Regions from separate parts of the Bacillus sp. KNSH39 genome, predicted to be linked through region 3. Evidence: riboswitches for the same ligand, from Rfam matches in the RefSeq annotation. Region 3 holds a riboswitch; each other region holds the start of a gene.

Region 1 (6,275 bases), 2.5 Mb from region 3:
TTATACAATCTCTCGCTGAAGAGAATCGTATCGATTTAGAGAAAACAGCTGACACTTACATAAAAGAATTAAAAAACACACCGTTCGGTAATGCCACACTTCAGCAATTAATGGACATGCAAGTTTCAGCTGAATATCCTACTCATGGATATGAGCAACCTGGGCTAGAAAATCAAGATGCACAATTATATTTAGCTAGCAATATTTTACCCCGCGGCAAAAATTACGACGGTCCGATGAAAATTTATGATATGTTACGGGAAGCCGAAGAAACTGCACCGCCTGGTTCTTCCTTTTCTTACAATAACGGATCAACAGAAACGCTCGCTTGGATTATTAGAACTATTACTGGTAAATCACTAGCTGAAAATGTAAGCGAACGAATTTGGTCTCAAATTGGTATGGAAGAAAACGCGTATTACGTTACAGATGAAACAAAAGTAGAACAAGCTAGTGCTGGATTAAATGCAACTGCTAGAGATATGGCGAGATTCGGACAATTACTATTAAACAATGGGGAATATAACGGAAAACACATTCTCCCTTCTTCTATTACAGAAAGTGTAAAAAATGTCCAAGAAGGTGAACTTGCAATTGGCCCTGGAGCTTCCATTTCTTATCATAATCAATGGTGGATTCCGCACAATGAACAAGGTGCTTTCGAAGTGTTAGGTAGTTACGGACAAACACTTTACATCGATCCGAAAGCAAATATGGTAATCGTTCATTTCTCTTCTAACGCAACGCCAAGTAATGAAATACATTCGACTTACTCAAATATGTATATTGATATTGCACATCATTTAGAAAAGCTTCCACAGTAGTGGAAGCTTTTTCATTACAGTACATTATTTACACTACTATACCAATTATCTTTTCGTTATTAGAAAAGATTGAAAAAACAATTACCTAAAATACACCTATCGAAAATTTTATAAGCAGGTTACAATTTTAATTGAGCGTTTAACTAATACACCCACATCTTTTGGAGAATGTATTAAAACACTTCCCTTACAAAGATTGTCTGTTCATATTGGTCGAAAATTTCTTCTATAGATGAAAATAAAGTTTCTTCCGGGATGATGAACTTTATTTTTTGACCATTTTTTAACATGAAGGAAATCGTTCCATTATCATTAAAACCTGTATGAAACGTTCCTCGTTTATTTAATAGTACCTCTTCAATTATATTTATTTCAATTGAAAAGTTATTCTTTAATTGCAAGAGTTCATGTACATCGCCAGTATGTATTTTTGCATCTATTTCAGTTTCTAAGTTTAATTGTTTTTTCTCAATTTTTTTGAACCAAAACAAAAACAATAGCTCTGAAATACCAGGTAATTGTTTTTTATAAGCATGTCGGCTATGAAACTGTCCACCAATCTTTATAAAATATATACAGCCACCTGTAATAAAAACTTTATAATATATATCTGCCGTAAACATTTTAGGCTTTAAAAGATAAAAACTTTTGATCATAATTCCCCCATCAATGTTAAATGTATTTGTATAAACATTTTTAGCTAGATTTGTGCTATAACATATTTCTCATGTAATGCAACACTATTATATTGAATCTCCTCTCCCTTTGCAACAGTTGCTTTGAAGCCAGCTAGTAACCTTTCTCTATACTATCCCTATAAGTGCTACCCCATTTCCAACCGTTTTTCTTCTAGTATATTAAAAGCAGAATTTGATACGAGGCTCTATATCAATCTATCAATAAATTACCACTCTGTAAATATCTGAATTTTCTTTACATTGAAGGTTATCTCCTAAACAACCTCGAATAATTGTAATACATATACATAAGGAGGTTGATCTATTTTGTTTCGTTCCTTTACAAATGGTTGCGTCGCCTTAGTGCAACGCTTCTTACCAGAACCGTTTATTTTATCATGTTTACTAACTGTTTTCGTTATCTTCTTTGGTATGTTTGCGACTCACCAAACACCTGTAGAAATGATTAATCACTGGGGTAATGGAATTTGGGGACTCCTCGCCTTTTCTATGCAAATGGCACTTGTACTCGTGACTGGATCTGCTTTAGCAAATGCTCCTCTTATTAAAAAAGGATTAACGAAAGCTGCCAGACTACCAAAAACAACTGGACAAGGCATTATTGCCATTTCAATTGTAAGTTTACTCGGTGCATACATAAACTGGGGCTTTGGAATTGTTGTATCTGTTTTATACGCAAAAGAAGTGGCAAGGCAGCTGGACGGATTAGATTATAGACTAGCAATCGCCTCTTCTTACTCTGGATTTCTCATTTGGCATGCCGGTCTTTCTGCCTCTATCCCTCTTACGTTAGCAACAGGCGGTGAAACGTTAATTAAAACGACTGCTGGAAGTATTAAAGAGGCGATTCCAATAACAGAAACGTTATTCTCACCATACGCTCTCGTTCCAGTTATTATTTTTCTCATTACGATGCCTCTCATTAATAAAGCGATGCACCCAGATGAAAAACATACGATTACAGTAGATCCTAGCGTGTTCCATGAAGAAGCTGCTGCTCAAGAAGTAGAAAAAAATACGTTCGCTGAAAAGATGGAAAATAGCATTATTATTACACTTTGCGTTGGATTGTTAGGTCTCATTTATATTTTCAATTACTTTTATACGAAAGGATTTAATCTTACTCTCGATATCGTGATTTTTATGTTATTAATTGCTGGACTTATTTTCCACCGCACTCCGATTCAGTATATTCGCGCTTTTTCAGACTCTACGAAAAGTGCCTCTGGCATTTTACTTCAATTTCCGTTTTACGCAGGAATTATGGGCATGATGATTGGAGCAAATAGTGAAGGACTTTCACTTGGAGGAGCTATTTCTAATTTCTTTATTAGCATTTCAAACGAATCAACTTTCCCGCTCTTTACTTTTTTAAGTGCTGGTATCGTTAATATTTTCGTTCCATCTGGTGGCGGTCAATGGGCTGTGCAAGCACCAATTATGATTCCAGCTGGCGCTGAACTTGGTGTACCTGCTGCAAAAACAGCAATGGCAATTGCATGGGGCGATGCTTGGACGAATTTAATTCAACCTTTCTGGGCATTACCAGCATTAGCGATAGCTGGTTTAGGTGCTCGTGACATTATGGGATTTTGTGTTGTGAACTTACTATATGCGGGTTTTATCATTAGTCTATGTTTCTTATTTATTTAAACAAAAAGCTAGTTTTATACTAGCTTTTTTACATAATAAATCACTTATTTCCCACGCAATTTATAATCTTCTCCCACTCTAACTCCGTAAGATGTAATGACTCAAATGCAAAAAAATCTTCGCAAATTTTTCCGATCAGGTGTGGATGTTCCCTCAAAAAATTCCACTGTAACGCTTTAGGAAGAAAATATGTTTCATATTCTTTACTTCCCCTTACTACCTGATCAACTTCTCTTTCACAAATTCCTCTTATTAAATAATCATTTCTTAACTCTATTTGAATTTGCTGAAATGTTTCGCTGCATTTTTTCAATTGAAGTAAACACGTAACATACTTCCGAAAAAGTTCGCCATCATACTGAACACAGTTTATAATACGATCGACTTCATTCATAATGCACGAGCCTTTTCTTCTATTTGTAATAACCATTTCTCACGCTTTGATACTTTACTCGTTTTCACAGATTGAAACACTGACCGTTTTATATCGCGAATGCCACAAAAACGTAAAATACCTCTCTTCATCATAATCCAATCTGCTGATCGATATAACAATGCGACGTACCATAGAGGCGAGTCTAACGTATTAATAACCCATGCTTTTTTCCCTTGCAATAATCCTTTCGGCAGAGCCCCTTCATATTTATAAGCAAATCCAGCTACGAAAATACGATCGATAAATCCTTTTAAAATTGCTGGCATCCCCCACCACCATATTGGATAGATGAATAGAAGTGTATCTGCTTCTTCTACTAACGTTCTATACCGAGCTGTTTCCTCTTCATTTACTAAATCGCGTCTTTTCTTCTCTTCATTAAATACGAGGACTGGATCAAATTGTTCTTTGTATAAATCAAGTACGGTAACTGAATGATTTGTTTCCTGTAGTCCTTTTTGCACATGATTGAAAATCGCCGCGTTAAAACTTGAAGGGTTAGGATGAGCATATATAATTAGTACGTTCACTACAAAACAACTCCCTCTATACGTTAAAGTTTCTCCTTCTTTAATAACTTCTCTACAATTTGTACGTTTTTCGAACTTTGCAACAATCGATTTAATAATATAAGTAACTCTTCTTTTTCTAAATCTTTCAGTTTCTCTTTAACTGCACTCTCACCAGCACCTTGCATATCATAAACAACTGCCACCATATGTTTACAATAATTTTCATAGGGACACTCACAGTTACTTTCTGAAAAATCTTCGAGATCGATAACTACTTCATAATTCCTTGCATTTCCAGTAACGAAAGCAAACACTTTTTTATCTTGTATTTCAACATCTTCTACATGCCCACCTTCATAATATTCATATCCCTTATCTACAATGTACTTTGGGATCCATTTCGTTATATCTTTTAATAAGTAAGCGTACATAATTGTACCCCTTCCTTTAATTCCCTTTTGACTTCAAAAATCCTGCATGTTATTCTAATTACTGTTAAGTAGCAAGTCTACGTGACAAAACGACTGACACCTATTCGGCGAAGGTGTCTCTTTTCATTTGCAGCCGATATGAATTGCCTCTTTCAGGCACATTCAATTTTTGACACTACACACTCAACACCATTCCCTGTATCAGGCTGCTTTAGCAGTCTTTTACTCTACATACTCCGTTATTTTAAGAAAAAAAGAGAGCTTAGCTCCCTTTTCTCGCCTTATACAATACCCCTTTTTCAGCATAGAGATATTCATCAGCTAATGTAATTTTCCCATCCAGTTTTAGTTCGTCTAATAATCTTGATAAATAAAATTGATGCAACATCTTTTTCGTGAATTTTCCTTCATGATGCGAAACGATATGTTCTTGAATATCTAACAATGATATCGGCTTATCTTGCTCTATCATATATTCATAAACTGTACTACGCAGTTTTACGTATTTTTCGAGTGTCACAGTAATGCGCAACCCCTTTCTTCTTAATATAAATTTTCGTAATCGGTTTTTTTGCAATAAAAAAACCTCTCCGATAAGAAGAAGTTACGTATATATCTTCGTCTTATCTCCCAGAACAAATATGTTCTGCTGGAATTAGCACCTGCATCGCGGTTGCTGGGTTTCATCGGGCCAGTCCCTCCACCTCTCTGGATAAGAAAATATTCACTTAATTCTTACTATACGTAATTCCACTTTAATTGTCAAACAAATATAATAAATATAACAAATTATATTTTCTTCCTTACTGTTCATACTACCCATATACGAACATGCAAGGAGGATTATGAAATGCATCAAAATGCTCGCGGATATGTACAAGATTCTTTTCAATCATTACAAGAAGCTAAAAATTGTTTAGAAGAAGCGCTCGAAACAGTTGAAAAAGATTTTAATCGCGCTCGTATTGAACAATCACTTTATGCTGTTGAACAAGCTATTCAACGTTGCGAGTACACCGTTCACATTTTAGAAAAAGATTAAAAACTTCCCATCAATTGATGGGAAGTTTTTTCAAATGGCATACTTCATAATTATTGCCGTTATGATTAAAAAATATACAGAATTAGCAATTTCTAAAATTCCTACTTTTTTAATAGAAATTTTTTTGCCATACAACACAATTGCTCGAATGACACTTGGTATAAAAATAAGAGAACACCACGGATTAATCACAAATATGATTATCGTTAATACGATATGATATCCCCAAGATATAAGACGATACTTCGGGTTATTTTTTTCACGAATCATCGTTTTCACATAGAACGTACTACCTAAAAAGTATAAAAATGAAATAAGCGCAATGAATAATGCTGTATGATCGATTTGCTTCATTGAAAAGGAATAACTAATTAACCCACCGATACAAAACACAATAATCGCACAAATATCATTTAATAGTGCTCTTTCATTTTTTTGACGAGCGTAATACATATTCACTATAAATAATGGAATCATTACTATTACGAATAAAAGAATTCGCCACTCATATAATAAAGAAATCATCCCAAATAGGAACGCAATAAGAAAATAAATAATGGCAACTTGTAAAAACTCTTTTTTTCGTCTTTGCTTTATGTACGTAAGAAATGGGTACGTAGCTAAATAGATAAAGAACCACGCTAAAAACAATGGAATATGATAAATAGTAGGTTTCCCA
Region 2 (6,275 bases), 1.0 Mb from region 3:
CAATATCATATGGCACATATAAACGAATATTACCAACGACACCCCGAATAACAATTACCGTTTCCCCTTCTGGAATCATAGCAGTTGTTAAATCTATTTCCACATCACAAGCACCATATTGAACATTAATATCCTCAAGTTCATAAATATGATCCATCATTCGTACATTGCCTACAAACATATTTTTCAAATATGTTTCTGTACGATATATTTGCTTCTCTTCGTCTATAATCCCTTTTTCTTTAATTTCAACCTTCATTGCTTTTTGCTGATGTCCTTGTTGAATCAATTGATAACCAATTAAAGCTAAACAAGCAAATACGACAAGAACAAATGCTGCTGATGAAAATAAGAAAAATAAAAATACGATACCACCAACAAATAAAAATACATTTCCCCGTACATAACGATTCTTTTTACGATAATGCCTTCCAAACATAAGCATAATAAATGCAAAAATGAGACCACCTGGTTCAAAATGTCCAAGTATCATATCAAGAAAAAGACCGAATCCAAATATGATGAGGAGCATCCCCATTAATTGTGTCTTTGAAAAATGTTTCTTCATTTCAGCTCCCCCCTTCTTGTCACATATACATAGAAGAAAAGGCATTGCTTTCCAACACCTTTTCTCCTATCACTATATCATAAGCCTGTTTTATAATATACTACTATTATTTTGTTAACTCTTTCGTTAACGATACATCATTCTTTTCTTTCATTTCACGCTCAAGTTTTGCAATTTTCATATCAAACGTGTCACGCTCATGCTCTTCATTCATACGAGTTTCTAAGTCACGAATATGATCTTCAATCTCTTCAAATCGTAAGAACGGATTATTTTCATCCATTTTATGCATCGCAGTATTCATACGACGATTTGCATGTGCCATATTTTCACGTGCCATTAGTTCCATGCGCTTTGCGTGCATTTCTTTTAATTTATTTTTCATTTCAGAAAGACGACGCTCTAACTCATCAATTTGCTCTACAACACCTGCATACATTTCTTCTAATCGAGTTACTTGCCCTTCATAATAAGCTACCTCTTCTAACGCACGTTCGTGCAATTGTAGTTCGTCTGCTTCTTGAGCAATGATAGCTTGCTTTGATCTTTTATTAACGAAATAACGTGCTTGCTCAAGCTCACGAGCAAAATTAGATTTTAATGTTTTATGACGCTCAATTAACTTCTCAATTTTTGTTATTTCACGCTCACTATCACGTAAATATTGGTTTAACATCGCAATTGGATTTTTTCTTTCCTTCTCATCTAACACGTTATGAAAATCAGCTAAAATTGCATCGCGTACACGTCCGAATAAAGATTGTTTCATTATAAATCTTCCTCTCTTCTACTTTATTTATAATTTGATTTATTGTTTTAGTTTTTCATTAATTTGTTCCACTCATCTTCAAAGTTACTATATGGTTTAGAACTTTCTGGAGCAGATTCAACAACTACATCTTTTTCTTTTTTCCACTCACGGTATCCGTAGTATAAAACCACTAAAGCAGCGATACCGATTAATGCTGGCGAATGAGAAAGTGCAATGGATAAACCGATTAAACCAACAATACCCCAAGCTAACTTTCCAAAAAATGATTTAGCTCGCACAAATGATTTATAGCTCCAATATACAACTCCTGCTCCGATTGCGAATCCTACAATACCAGCAAGACTACCAAGAGCAATTAAAGCCAAAATACCGGCTGCGATAAACGCTAGAAATTGTTTCATCTTGTGCTTGCCTCCCTTCGATTTGATACTCTTATCTTAACTATTTTTTCATCTTTCCATAACGAGCTTAAGAACCGTTTTTAACTCAGACTTAAGACCGAGTCATATTCAGCCCTTTACGCAAAAAAACGTGCAGAGTCTATTCTCTGCACGTTTTTTAATTACTAACATTCATATTAAATTAAGCTGTTTTATGATACTCTTTTTTCTCAGCTACTTTCGAAAACCTTGGAAACCCAATTAAAATAGAAACAATCCCACATACTCCAACTAAGATTGGATAAAATGCATATGGCAACAATTCAACCGGAGATAACGCTGCAAATCCTGCTGCCGTTAACATTTGGGCACCGTACGGAATTAATCCTTGCACACAACATGAGAAAAGATCTAATACACTCGCTGATTTACGAGGATCTATTTCATATTGATCTGCAATATTTTTTGCAAGCGGGCCTGTAAAGATAATTGAAATCGTATTATTCGCTGTACACATATTCGTCATACTCACTAAACCAGCAATACCAAATTCCGCTCCTTTTTTCGAACGAATATTACGTGTTAATACATTCATTAAATATTGAATACCACCATTATATTGGATTAATTCAACCATACCGCCAATTAATATAGCAAGTAATACTAACTCCATCATACCGCCCATTCCAGTCGTTACACTTTTAAAGAAACTTTCTAACGTGTAACTTCCATCTATAAGGCCGATAACACCAGATAGTACAGTTCCACCAGTTAATACAATAAGTACATTCCAGCCAAGTAGCGCTGTAATAAGTACTCCTGCGTACGGTAAAATCTTTATCCAATCAAAGCTATGTGCTTTAATCTGCGTGTCACTTCCTGAAGTAACTATTACTAATAGTACAATTGTAATAATAGCCGCTGGTAACACAATTAAAAAGTTCGTTTTAAACTTATCTTTCATTTCTGTTCCTTGTGAACGAACAGCTGCGATTGTTGTATCTGAAATAAATGATAAATTATCACCAAACATCGCTCCGCCAACAACAGTAGCCATTGCAAGCGCAATTGAGATATCAGTTTGACCACTAATACCTACAGCAATCGGCGCTAATGCTGCAATTGTTCCCATTGAAGTTCCCATCGCTAATGAAATAAATGCACCAATAACAAAGATTCCAGCTACGATAAATCCTGGCGGTAAAATAGTTAACGCTAAATTAACAGTTGAGTCTACTCCGCCCATTCCTTTAGCAGTTTCAGAAAACGCACCTGCAAGCACAAAAATTAATACCATAATCATAATATCCGGATTTCCTGCACCTTTAGCGAACCGCTCTACTTTCACATTAAAACTTTCTTTACGATTCATCACTAAAGCGACTCCTACAGCAATTGAAATCGCTACAAGTATCGGCAATTTATAGAAATCACCTGTAATAATTCCAGAACCAATAAATAGCGCCAAAAATATTCCAAGTGGTAATAAAGCTAAACCATTTCCTCTCGTTTCTTTCAAAGTACCATCTCTCCCTAGTTTCAACCTTTTTCTAATGAATAACAAAAGACCTCTTCCGATGAGAAGAGGTCTTATACATCTATAAGAAACACTCTTCTCATCTTTCAAGCACACGCTTGCTGGATTTGGCACAGCACTCTGAAATCGAGTCCGCTGCCGAGGCATCGTAGGGCCAGTCCCTCCGCCTCTCTTTATAAGAAGGTTTCATATTTATTTTTTAATAATAATTTCTTCCCTAACTTTACTCGCTTACAAAACAAAAGTCAATTATTTTTTGTATAGATTTTTTTGGTAATTATACAAAAATTTGAATACAACAATCATTTTAACTTTTCGATTTCTTCTTCCAATATTGAAATCCAATAAAATTCACTATTTTTTATTGTTGCTAATATCCATTTCGTAGTGTGCCATGCTAGCTCATACTCTTCCTTCGTGACATCACCACTTTTATAAGCATCCTCTAGCTCCTCTTCATCTAATACATACACCTTACCGCTAGATAATAATACTACATCTAAATATAAATCATCAAAATACGGTAAACCACGATCGTCTATTTTATATTCTTTCGCCACATCGATATAATATTGCACTAATTTTTTCTGATCATCTAACATAGCGGTAATCGCAAAGTTTTTCCCGTCTATGAAATATTGAATCCACGTATACTGATCTGCTGCAATACAAAGTTCTTCACCATCATATTCTTTACAACTAGGCTCTCTCACCTTTTTTATATCCAGTATTCCGAGCATTCCCTCTTCCACTTGCTTAACCGTATAACTCTTTTCTATTAGTCTCTTCCACGAAGAACCGTCACCATATTTTCGTTTCATTATGTCTGCTCCTCTTCTATATACAGAAAAGCTCCCACATATTATGTGAGAGCTTGTTCATATTATAATTAAGCCGCTTGACCCTTTTCAGAAATCTCTTTTAAATAAGCTTGTCCTTTTTCAGCGTCATATTGACCTTCCCACTTAGACATAACTACAGCTGCTAAAGAGTTTCCTACAACGTTAACTGCTGTACGAGCCATATCTAAAATACGGTCAATACCAGCAATGAACGCTAAGCCTTCAGGTGGAATACCTACTGTACCAAGTGTCGCTAATAATACAACGAATGATACGCCCGGTACACCTGCGATACCTTTTGATGTAACCATTAATACAAGTAATAATGTAATTTGTTGTGTAATAGATAAATCAATACCGTACATTTGCGCCAAGAAAATAGCCGCAATTGCTTGATATAAAGTTGATCCATCTAAGTTAAATGAATAACCAGTCGGAATAACGAAAGATGTAATTGCTTTCGGACAACCGAATTTCTCCATTTTCTCCATGATTTTTGGTAAAACTGTTTCTGAGCTTGCTGTAGAATACGCTAAGATCAGCTCGTCTTTTAAAATCTTAAAGAATTGGAAAATGTTAATTCCAAATATTTTCGCTGTAAGTCCTAAGACAACTACGACGAAGAAGATCATTGCCCCATATACAACAATTAGCAATTTCCCTAATGGAATTAATGAAGCAAGACCAAATGTAGAAACTGTAACACCAATTAGTGCAAACACACCAAATGGTGCAAATTTCATAACTTGGTTTGTTACATAAAACATTGCGTCAGCTACACCTTGGAAAAATTGAAGAACTGGTCTTCCTCTTTCACCAATTGCTGCTACACCTAAACCAAATAGTACAGAGAAGAAGATAATAGCAAGCATATCTCCGTCAGCCAATGACTTCATAATGTTCGTTGGAACAATATTTACAAACGTATCTGCAAATGAATGACTTTGTACTTGCTCTGTCGTATGTGTATATTTCGAAATATCTGTCTTTGTTAACTGCTCCATATTTACGCCTTTTCCTGGTTGGAAAATATTCGCTATTAATAGACCAACAATAATTGCAATTGTTGTAATAATTTCAAAGTAAATAATTGTTTTTCCGCCTAGTCGACCTAGTTTTTTAACATCGCCAACACCAGCAACCCCAACAACAATACTTGCTACAACAATCGGTACAACGATCATTTTAATTAATCGGATGAAAATATCACCAATTGGTTGTAAGTACTTCACAACAGCTGGATTATCAAAGAAAATCGCCCCAACCGCAATACCAAGCGCAAGCCCTATTAATATTTGCCATGCAAGTCCTATTCTTTTCATATTTGTTGTAACCCCCTCTTCGATGTGTCACTCTATCTCTCATTCTATCTCTATAAAACTAAGAAATTAAGAGTATTACATATTATTCGACAATTCACTACATTTTGTCCCTGTTAAAAATCATAAATCAAAATTTAAAATCTGACAACAAAATAACTTTCCCCGAATGCAAATAATTTTCTTGACAAAAAATAAACCCATGTTAGAAAACCTCACATGAGAACGATTCCTCACTAGTGTTTTATTAGCTTTCCAAGTAATATTTCACCTCATAAAAACGATTACTTTCCTCCTTCATTTTACAGGAAAATTCCAAAATATACCTTTGTTACACATATGAATAAAATGTAAGCACTATGACAATTACAGTTGAAAAATGATAAATTCCGACAAAACTTAGCAATTTTATAAAATTTTCTTTACATTATGATTACAACGATAGACACCCTTCTTCTTATGATATATAACATTCATAGGGAAAGGAGTCAGACAACAATGAAAAAGAAATTTGCAGCGTTTAGTGTTTTAGCAGCAGGAACGATTTTTGCTTCCCCGTTACTTTCACCCGTATACGCTGAAACGAATCAAGATAAATTATCTAACATTCAATCTGAATTAGAAGGCAAACAAAGTGACTTACAAAATAAATCAGTCGAGAAAGAACAAATAGAAAAAGAAATTCAAGAATTACAGAAGAAAATCGATGAATTAACTACTTCCATTAATAAAAATGAGACTGAATTAAACGATACAAAAAAAGAAATTAGCAAAACACAACAAGTAATTACTGACAAAAAGAAACATATAGAACAATTACAAACAAACATAGATACACGTCAGGAAGTTATTAAACA
Region 3 (6,275 bases):
TCCTCATTCCTTTCATTATTCGCTATTTACCCGAGTCCATTCAATTTTTATTATCACGTAATCGCCAAGAAGAAGTGAACCAAATTCTTAATCGTTTTCAAATTGAATTTCATGTAAAAGATAAAACTCATCAAGACCCATCTACTATACGAAAGAAAAATGGATTTTTTACTTTATTCTCAAAAGAATACATAAAAGCAACGCTACTTTTTTGGATCACTTATATAATGGGAATGTTTTTAATATATGGTTTAAACACTTGGTTACCACAGATGATGCGCCAGGCAGGATATCCTCTTGGGTCTAGTCTGTCATTTCTACTTATGCTAAATATTACCGCAGCTATCGGCGCACTATTCGCTGGAGCAATTGCTGATCGTATAGGAGCAAAAATTGTTATTAGCATCTCTTATCTTATGGCAGCCATATGTATCGGACTATTAACAATCAAACCATCTGTTACAATCATTTATCTTTTAATTGGCCTTGCTGGTATTGGATCAGTCGGTATTACTCAAATATTAAATGCATATGTAACACAATACTTCCCATCACATATCCGAGCTACCTCCTTAGGCTGGGGACTGGGGCTTGGCCGAGTTGGTGCAATTGCTGGCCCAATTCTCGTCGGTATTATTATGACAATGCAATATGACTTAGCATGGAATTTTTACTTATTCTCCTTTGCAGGTCTTATCGCAGCTATATCTGTTTTCTTCATTCCTACAAAATAAAAAGAGCACAAACTTACTTGTGCTCTTTTTCATATGCTTCAAACAACATATCTCGAAACAATGTATTTAAACTCTCAATATCGATTCCTGATCCCTTTTCAATTCCTTTTACATATTGCTGATAGTAATGAATTTGTTCTTCTAAAAATTGATTTAACACCTTAATTTTCAATCCAACATCTAATTCAGTACCTGCTTTTTTCTTTATTAACAACTTTTCAATTTCATCTAATACGCTACGTTCTAATGATAATTCTGTAATTAATCGATCAAATTCTACAGGAGGTAAAGTCGTTTTCTCTTCTAGCCACTTACAAGCTAAAATGGGACGTAATACATAAAAGTACTTTTTCAGCTTTACATTCTCACCTTGCAAAAATTCACGATAATTTTTCGAAGCCATATGTAAATAATGATATATCGTTGCTTTTGGATCAAAATTCTTCTCACTCATCTGTTGAAGTAGTTCTGGAAAATTAGAGTTTTTCGAATAAAAAATTGGTGATCGAATCCACTCAAGTAAAGCAGGATTCGACTTCGCGAATAGTTGCAACGCCTTTTTAATATCCCAACCACTTATATCTAAATCATCACTAATTGGATACTCAATTACATCTCGTTTGTCATGAATTGATAAATACCATTCTACCGGATGTATATAAACAAACCTAACATCATAATCGCTATCTTTCGATGGAAACCCCCAAGCACGACTCCCTGATTCCACCGCAAATAAAATTTTTACATCATTCTCTTTTTCAATTCTTTCTAACTCCAACTCGATTTTCTCTCTCATTTCATAACATCTCCATTTTTTGATTATTTCCTTGGAAATTCGACAATACACTATTAATTTTACTACATACTAAAAAAACTGTCAGAAATTACTGACAGCCTAATGAAACGTCTATTGTTGCTGTTCAATTACAGTAGCAGCAATTCGTTCAAACTCTTTTTGAATCTCCTCTTTATATGCATCTACTATTGAAAAATCCATAGCAGCAATATAAATTCGTTCTAATTTATCACGAACCGATTTTGCTTTCGCTAAGAAAGACATCGCCTCATTCATTTTTGCTTTATATTGAATGGAGACATCACGAATTTCCTTCGCATATTTCTCATCCGTCCCTGGCGTAACAATAAGGGCATACATATCAATAATTTCATCACCCTCGCGACTTGGAAAATATTCATGTGGTGCGGTGCTATCAAAAATTGCAAATCCTAATTCTCTTACGATAACCATATCAAGACTATTCGGGTCAAATCCGCAATGATATACTTCAACTTCAAACCCTTTTTCTTCAGCTGCCTTAGCTAACTTTTTGAGCATCGTTGATTTTCCAGAGCCTGGGCGCCCTTTTATAAAATAACGATGTGGTAACCCTTCTGTTAAATTAGGAACAAAATCAACTGCTCCTTTCGGTGTAGCAGCTCCTAAAAAACGATGTTTTACAAGCGATTGTCTCCCGCTTTTATCTGCAAATAATTTCTGGATTAGCTGATTGGTTAGTTCATTTGCTTTATTAAAATCTATATTATCAATATATATCTTCTCCCACTCATCATGTATAACCAATGCCTCTTTAAAACGTGCGTAAGCAGACTGAAAAGCTTTGCTTGCTTCTGAAACAAATCTTTCAATTTCTAACTTCTGCTTTCTTAGTTTATCTGAGTCCCAAGCAATTCCTAAATTTATATACTCTTCAACAACTCCTGGCATTTTTGGCTCAATAACATGCGGCGATGTCCCATCAACAATTCCTACTTTTAATTTTGGGATAATTACACCATCAACCGATTTATTATCAGAAGAACAATGTAAAAATTCAATATCATATCCTTTTTCAATCCATTCACGACCTATTGCCTTTATTAAAGAAGATTTTCCCGTTCCTGGGCCACCCTTTAAGATAAATAATCTGTCTAATCCTTTTAAATTCTCTTCGTATAAATTGTGAAATCCCCTAGCTGTATTACCACCAGCATAATAATTTAATACATTTCCTGTCACTGCACTCACTCCTTCGCAGCATTCTATTTACATAAGCTACAATATGCGAGCAGCTTTATTTGGGTGAATACCTATTTTGTATTGCACGCAAAAAGGAAATGAATTACAATTTAACTATCGGAAAATTCCGATTTTAAAAACTGAATACTTCTTTATCAAGAGAGGCAGAGGGACCGGCCCTTTGAAGCCCAGCAACCTCAGTTTATACAAACTGAATAGGTGCTAATTCCTGCAAAATGCAATGCATTTTGGAAGATAAAACTCAACTAGCATGTAAAGCTCATCTTTCTTGATACTGAAGGATGAGCTTTTTATTATTTGAAAAACATATATTGGAGGTATGTAAAATGAAAGTAATTGATTTATCACAAACATTTGAAAATAATATGTCTCAATTTCCTGGAACACCTAAAATACAACTAGAAGCTGTTACAAGTGTTGAAGAATCAGGATATCAAGTTACAGATTTTCATTCTGTCGTTCATGTTGGCACGCATTGTGATGCTCCTGCGCATTTTATTTCAGGCGCAACGACCATCGATCAATTACCGCTGGATCAATTTGTAGGTGAAGCTGTTCTTATAGATGTAACACATATTCAAGAGCGAAAATTACCTAAGACAGTATTGCATAATACTGACATAAAAGAAGGTGATATTGTTATTTTTCATTCTAATCTATCCACAAAATGGAATACAGAAGCTTATGAGAAGGAAGCATTTTATCTTTCTGAAGAATTAGCTAAAGAACTAGTGCGATTAAAAGTAAAATCTATCGGTTTAGATTTCATTTCTCCTGATGAAGTCACAACAGAAACATCACCGATTCATCACATATTACTAGGGAATGATATTTACTTAATTGAAAACTTAACAAATCTAGATGCTATCGAAGCAAAACGTTTCTTTTTCTCAGCAGCACCTTTAAAAATTAAAAATAGTGACGGTGCTTTCGCAAGAGCATTTGCTGTTATTTTTTAAACATAGCCTATAAAAAAAGCAAAGGCCACTACTGGTCTTTGCTTCTATATTTTCTATTTAAATTAAGAAAGAATTGTTCCACACGAGGACGCACCCAAGCTAAACAATCTATCTCTTTCTTCTTTGTGCAAGCTATCTCTTCTCCATCTACCATTTCAACAAGTTCTAGTTCTAACAGTTGCCTCGTGAATGCTAACATATTCACTTCTTCGGATGGATACTCTTCTTTTAATTTCTCCTCAATTTCCCCCAATAAAAAACCGTCACGCATCATTGCCAATGCATCAATCCAAAGTGGCGGCATTTCATATTTTTCTCCTGTAATTGTATCTTTTACAATATAATTCTTTTGCTCTTTTCGAAATTGAATCGTGTGTAAACATACAGTCGAATTTAATGTTAATTCCATCATACCACCTCTTTCATAATATCTGCATAGAAAAAAGGATGCGTGTGCACCCCTTCTTATCTTTTCATAACACTACTGAACCGCTACATGAGCAATCAATCTCATGTCGATATTTTCCTCCATTATAAACGAAGTATTTTATAAAAAAAACCCTTCTTGAAACATTTTATAAAATGTTTATATTTACACAACAAGAACACTTTTCTGAAAAATCTTTTCTCCCAATACATTAAAAGGTCGGCAAAAAAATTTCTACTTTCGTTCCTACTCCTACACTACTTTGGATCGTGATACTCCCTTGATGTTCCTTAATAATTTTATATGTAATCATTAATCCAAGTCCTGTACCAGTCTCCTTTGTTGTGTAAAACGCCTTGCCAATTTTTTCTAACTTCTCATTCTCTATACCAAATCCTTGGTCTTCAACAGAAATACACAAATGTCCTTGCGTTTTTTGATATGCACGGATATGAATTTCTCCACCCTCTGGCATTGATTCTATTCCATTTTTAATGATATTTAATAACACTTGTTTTAATTGCTTATCATCACCGTTTATAACCGGTAAATTCCCATCTACTTGTAAATGACATTTAACTCTATATTGCGTTGCATAACTTTCCATTAGATGCACAACATATAGAAGGATGTCTCGTATATTACACCTTTCATAATTTGTTGGCTTTGGTTTTCCTAACAACATCAATTCACTAACAAATCCATTGACTCTTTCAATTTCTTGTAGCATAATGTCGTAGCTCATCGTATCAGTTGGATTTCTTTCTTTTTGCATTTGCGTAAACCCTTTTAACGCTGTTAACGGATTTCGAATTTCATGAGCAATTGTTGTAGACATAGTCCCAATCACAGCTAAATTTTCCGTCTCTTTCATATTGTTCATCATTTCAACCACTGTTCTTACATAAGATTGAAATCGTTTTAATAAAGAATGTGAAATAATGAAATAAAATACACATAAAACAAGTGGAATTATCACTTTTAAATCTTGTAATAGCAATGTGAAAAATACGTACTTTCCAATTACACTAAAGGACACTAAATAAAAGTATTTTCTATTCACGAAAACCGGGGCAAATAAAATTAATAACATTTCTACCATACTGCCATGTTCAAAAGGTCTATCCGTTCGTAAATAAATCATTAAATTATTCACAAGATTGATAAACATGTACCCAAATAAAAATAAATATTTTACAGAATATACATACCCTCTTTTTTGAAGATATATAGAAATAGGAAATAATGCTATTACAAATATAGGCACACCTATCCCAAGACTACCTTCTGGCCAACCTACCGCTGTTCCACTAATATTCATAGCAGGATATACAAAATAATATATAGCGTCATATAAAAAGAATATAATATAAAATAATAATATAAATACCTTTAAGGCTCTTCTTTCTTCATAAATCAAGCTCTTGTATTTATTCATATAAAAACTCCCCTTGATCGATACAAAAAACTTTCATTGTTATCTCCTTAAAGTATAAGTATGAAATTGCTTTCAGGGCAATATTTAACCTTATAATACTGAAAGGAAGGAGATCTCTCCTTCCTTTTGGTAACAACTTACATCCATCTTACCCTGTCATGTAACAATCCATCCGTAAAATTATTATGCCCTATTACAAAATCCTTCATATATAAATTTAAATACTCACCGTACTTACTTTCTGTATTTAATAACAACTCCTCAACGTAATAAGCACCTTGTTCAAATTGATCTAAAAGTAAACTGGACAAGCCCGCATAAATCCCGCACCCTACCTGAAAATACGTTGCATTCGTTTTATATTTACGAAAAACTTGGCTACTATTCATCACATTATACATATATGTCTCACTATTTTCATAAACGAGTAACACACCGACCAAGTCCTCTCCAGCAACCTCTTCTTCCGCTGGATTAAACACTTTACGATTCCAGTTCCATAAATCTTCTACTTGATCTAAGTTCTGTCTAATTATATTTGTTGTATACTCATTAATTCGGTAAAGAAAACCAACTTCCATATTAAAGTTTTTCCCTAAAATTAATACTTCCTCATGTGGCATTAAACAACCATAGAATTCTTTTTCTCCTAACTTCACTTTATACTCTGAAGCATATA

Evidence for each region. A riboswitch is a leader RNA that binds a small molecule or an ion and turns the genes downstream of it on or off. The one in region 3 is predicted to bind S-adenosylmethionine.
Region 1: linked by a shared signal. The riboswitch ahead of ACUL40_RS08785 (hypothetical protein) and the one ahead of ACUL40_RS21785 (cyclase family protein) in region 3 are both predicted to bind S-adenosylmethionine.
Region 2: linked by a shared signal. The riboswitch ahead of ACUL40_RS27265 (Na+/H+ antiporter NhaC family protein) and the one ahead of ACUL40_RS21785 (cyclase family protein) in region 3 are both predicted to bind S-adenosylmethionine.

Annotation. Positions count from the first base shown of each region.
Region 1 is NZ_JBQXYO010000001.1:1,738,280-1,744,554, forward strand. It holds gene ACUL40_RS08755 (serine hydrolase domain-containing protein) at 1-824, shown strand, start outside; gene ACUL40_RS08760 (hypothetical protein) at 998-1,480, opposite strand; gene ACUL40_RS08765 (short-chain fatty acid transporter) at 1,829-3,175, shown strand; gene ACUL40_RS08770 (hypothetical protein) at 3,216-3,569, opposite strand; gene ACUL40_RS08775 (NAD(P)H-dependent oxidoreductase) at 3,566-4,141, opposite strand; gene ACUL40_RS08780 (SWIM zinc finger family protein) at 4,165-4,554, opposite strand; gene ACUL40_RS08785 (hypothetical protein) at 4,817-5,074, opposite strand; SAM riboswitch class I at 5,175-5,273, opposite strand; gene ACUL40_RS08790 (hypothetical protein) at 5,405-5,596, shown strand; gene ACUL40_RS08795 (YwiC-like family protein) at 5,627-6,275, opposite strand, start outside.
Region 2 is NZ_JBQXYO010000001.1:5,298,710-5,304,984, reverse strand. It holds gene liaF (cell wall-active antibiotics response protein LiaF) at 1-568, opposite strand, end outside; gene ACUL40_RS27275 (PspA/IM30 family protein) at 675-1,337, opposite strand; gene ACUL40_RS27270 (lmo0954 family membrane protein) at 1,385-1,741, opposite strand; gene ACUL40_RS27265 (Na+/H+ antiporter NhaC family protein) at 1,923-3,239, opposite strand; SAM riboswitch class I at 3,334-3,439, opposite strand; gene ACUL40_RS27260 (DUF402 domain-containing protein) at 3,560-4,078, opposite strand; gene gltP (glutamate/aspartate:proton symporter GltP) at 4,147-5,421, opposite strand; gene ACUL40_RS27250 (murein hydrolase activator EnvC family protein) at 5,917-6,275, shown strand, end outside.
Region 3 is NZ_JBQXYO010000001.1:4,251,083-4,257,357, reverse strand. It holds gene ACUL40_RS21800 (MFS transporter) at 1-734, shown strand, start outside; gene ACUL40_RS21795 (nucleotidyltransferase domain-containing protein) at 748-1,530, opposite strand; gene ACUL40_RS21790 (PRK06851 family protein) at 1,642-2,751, opposite strand; SAM riboswitch class I at 2,901-3,013, shown strand; gene ACUL40_RS21785 (cyclase family protein) at 3,099-3,731, shown strand; gene ACUL40_RS21780 (hypothetical protein) at 3,760-4,140, opposite strand; gene ACUL40_RS21775 (ATP-binding protein) at 4,370-5,596, opposite strand; gene ACUL40_RS21770 (hypothetical protein) at 5,734-6,275, opposite strand, start outside.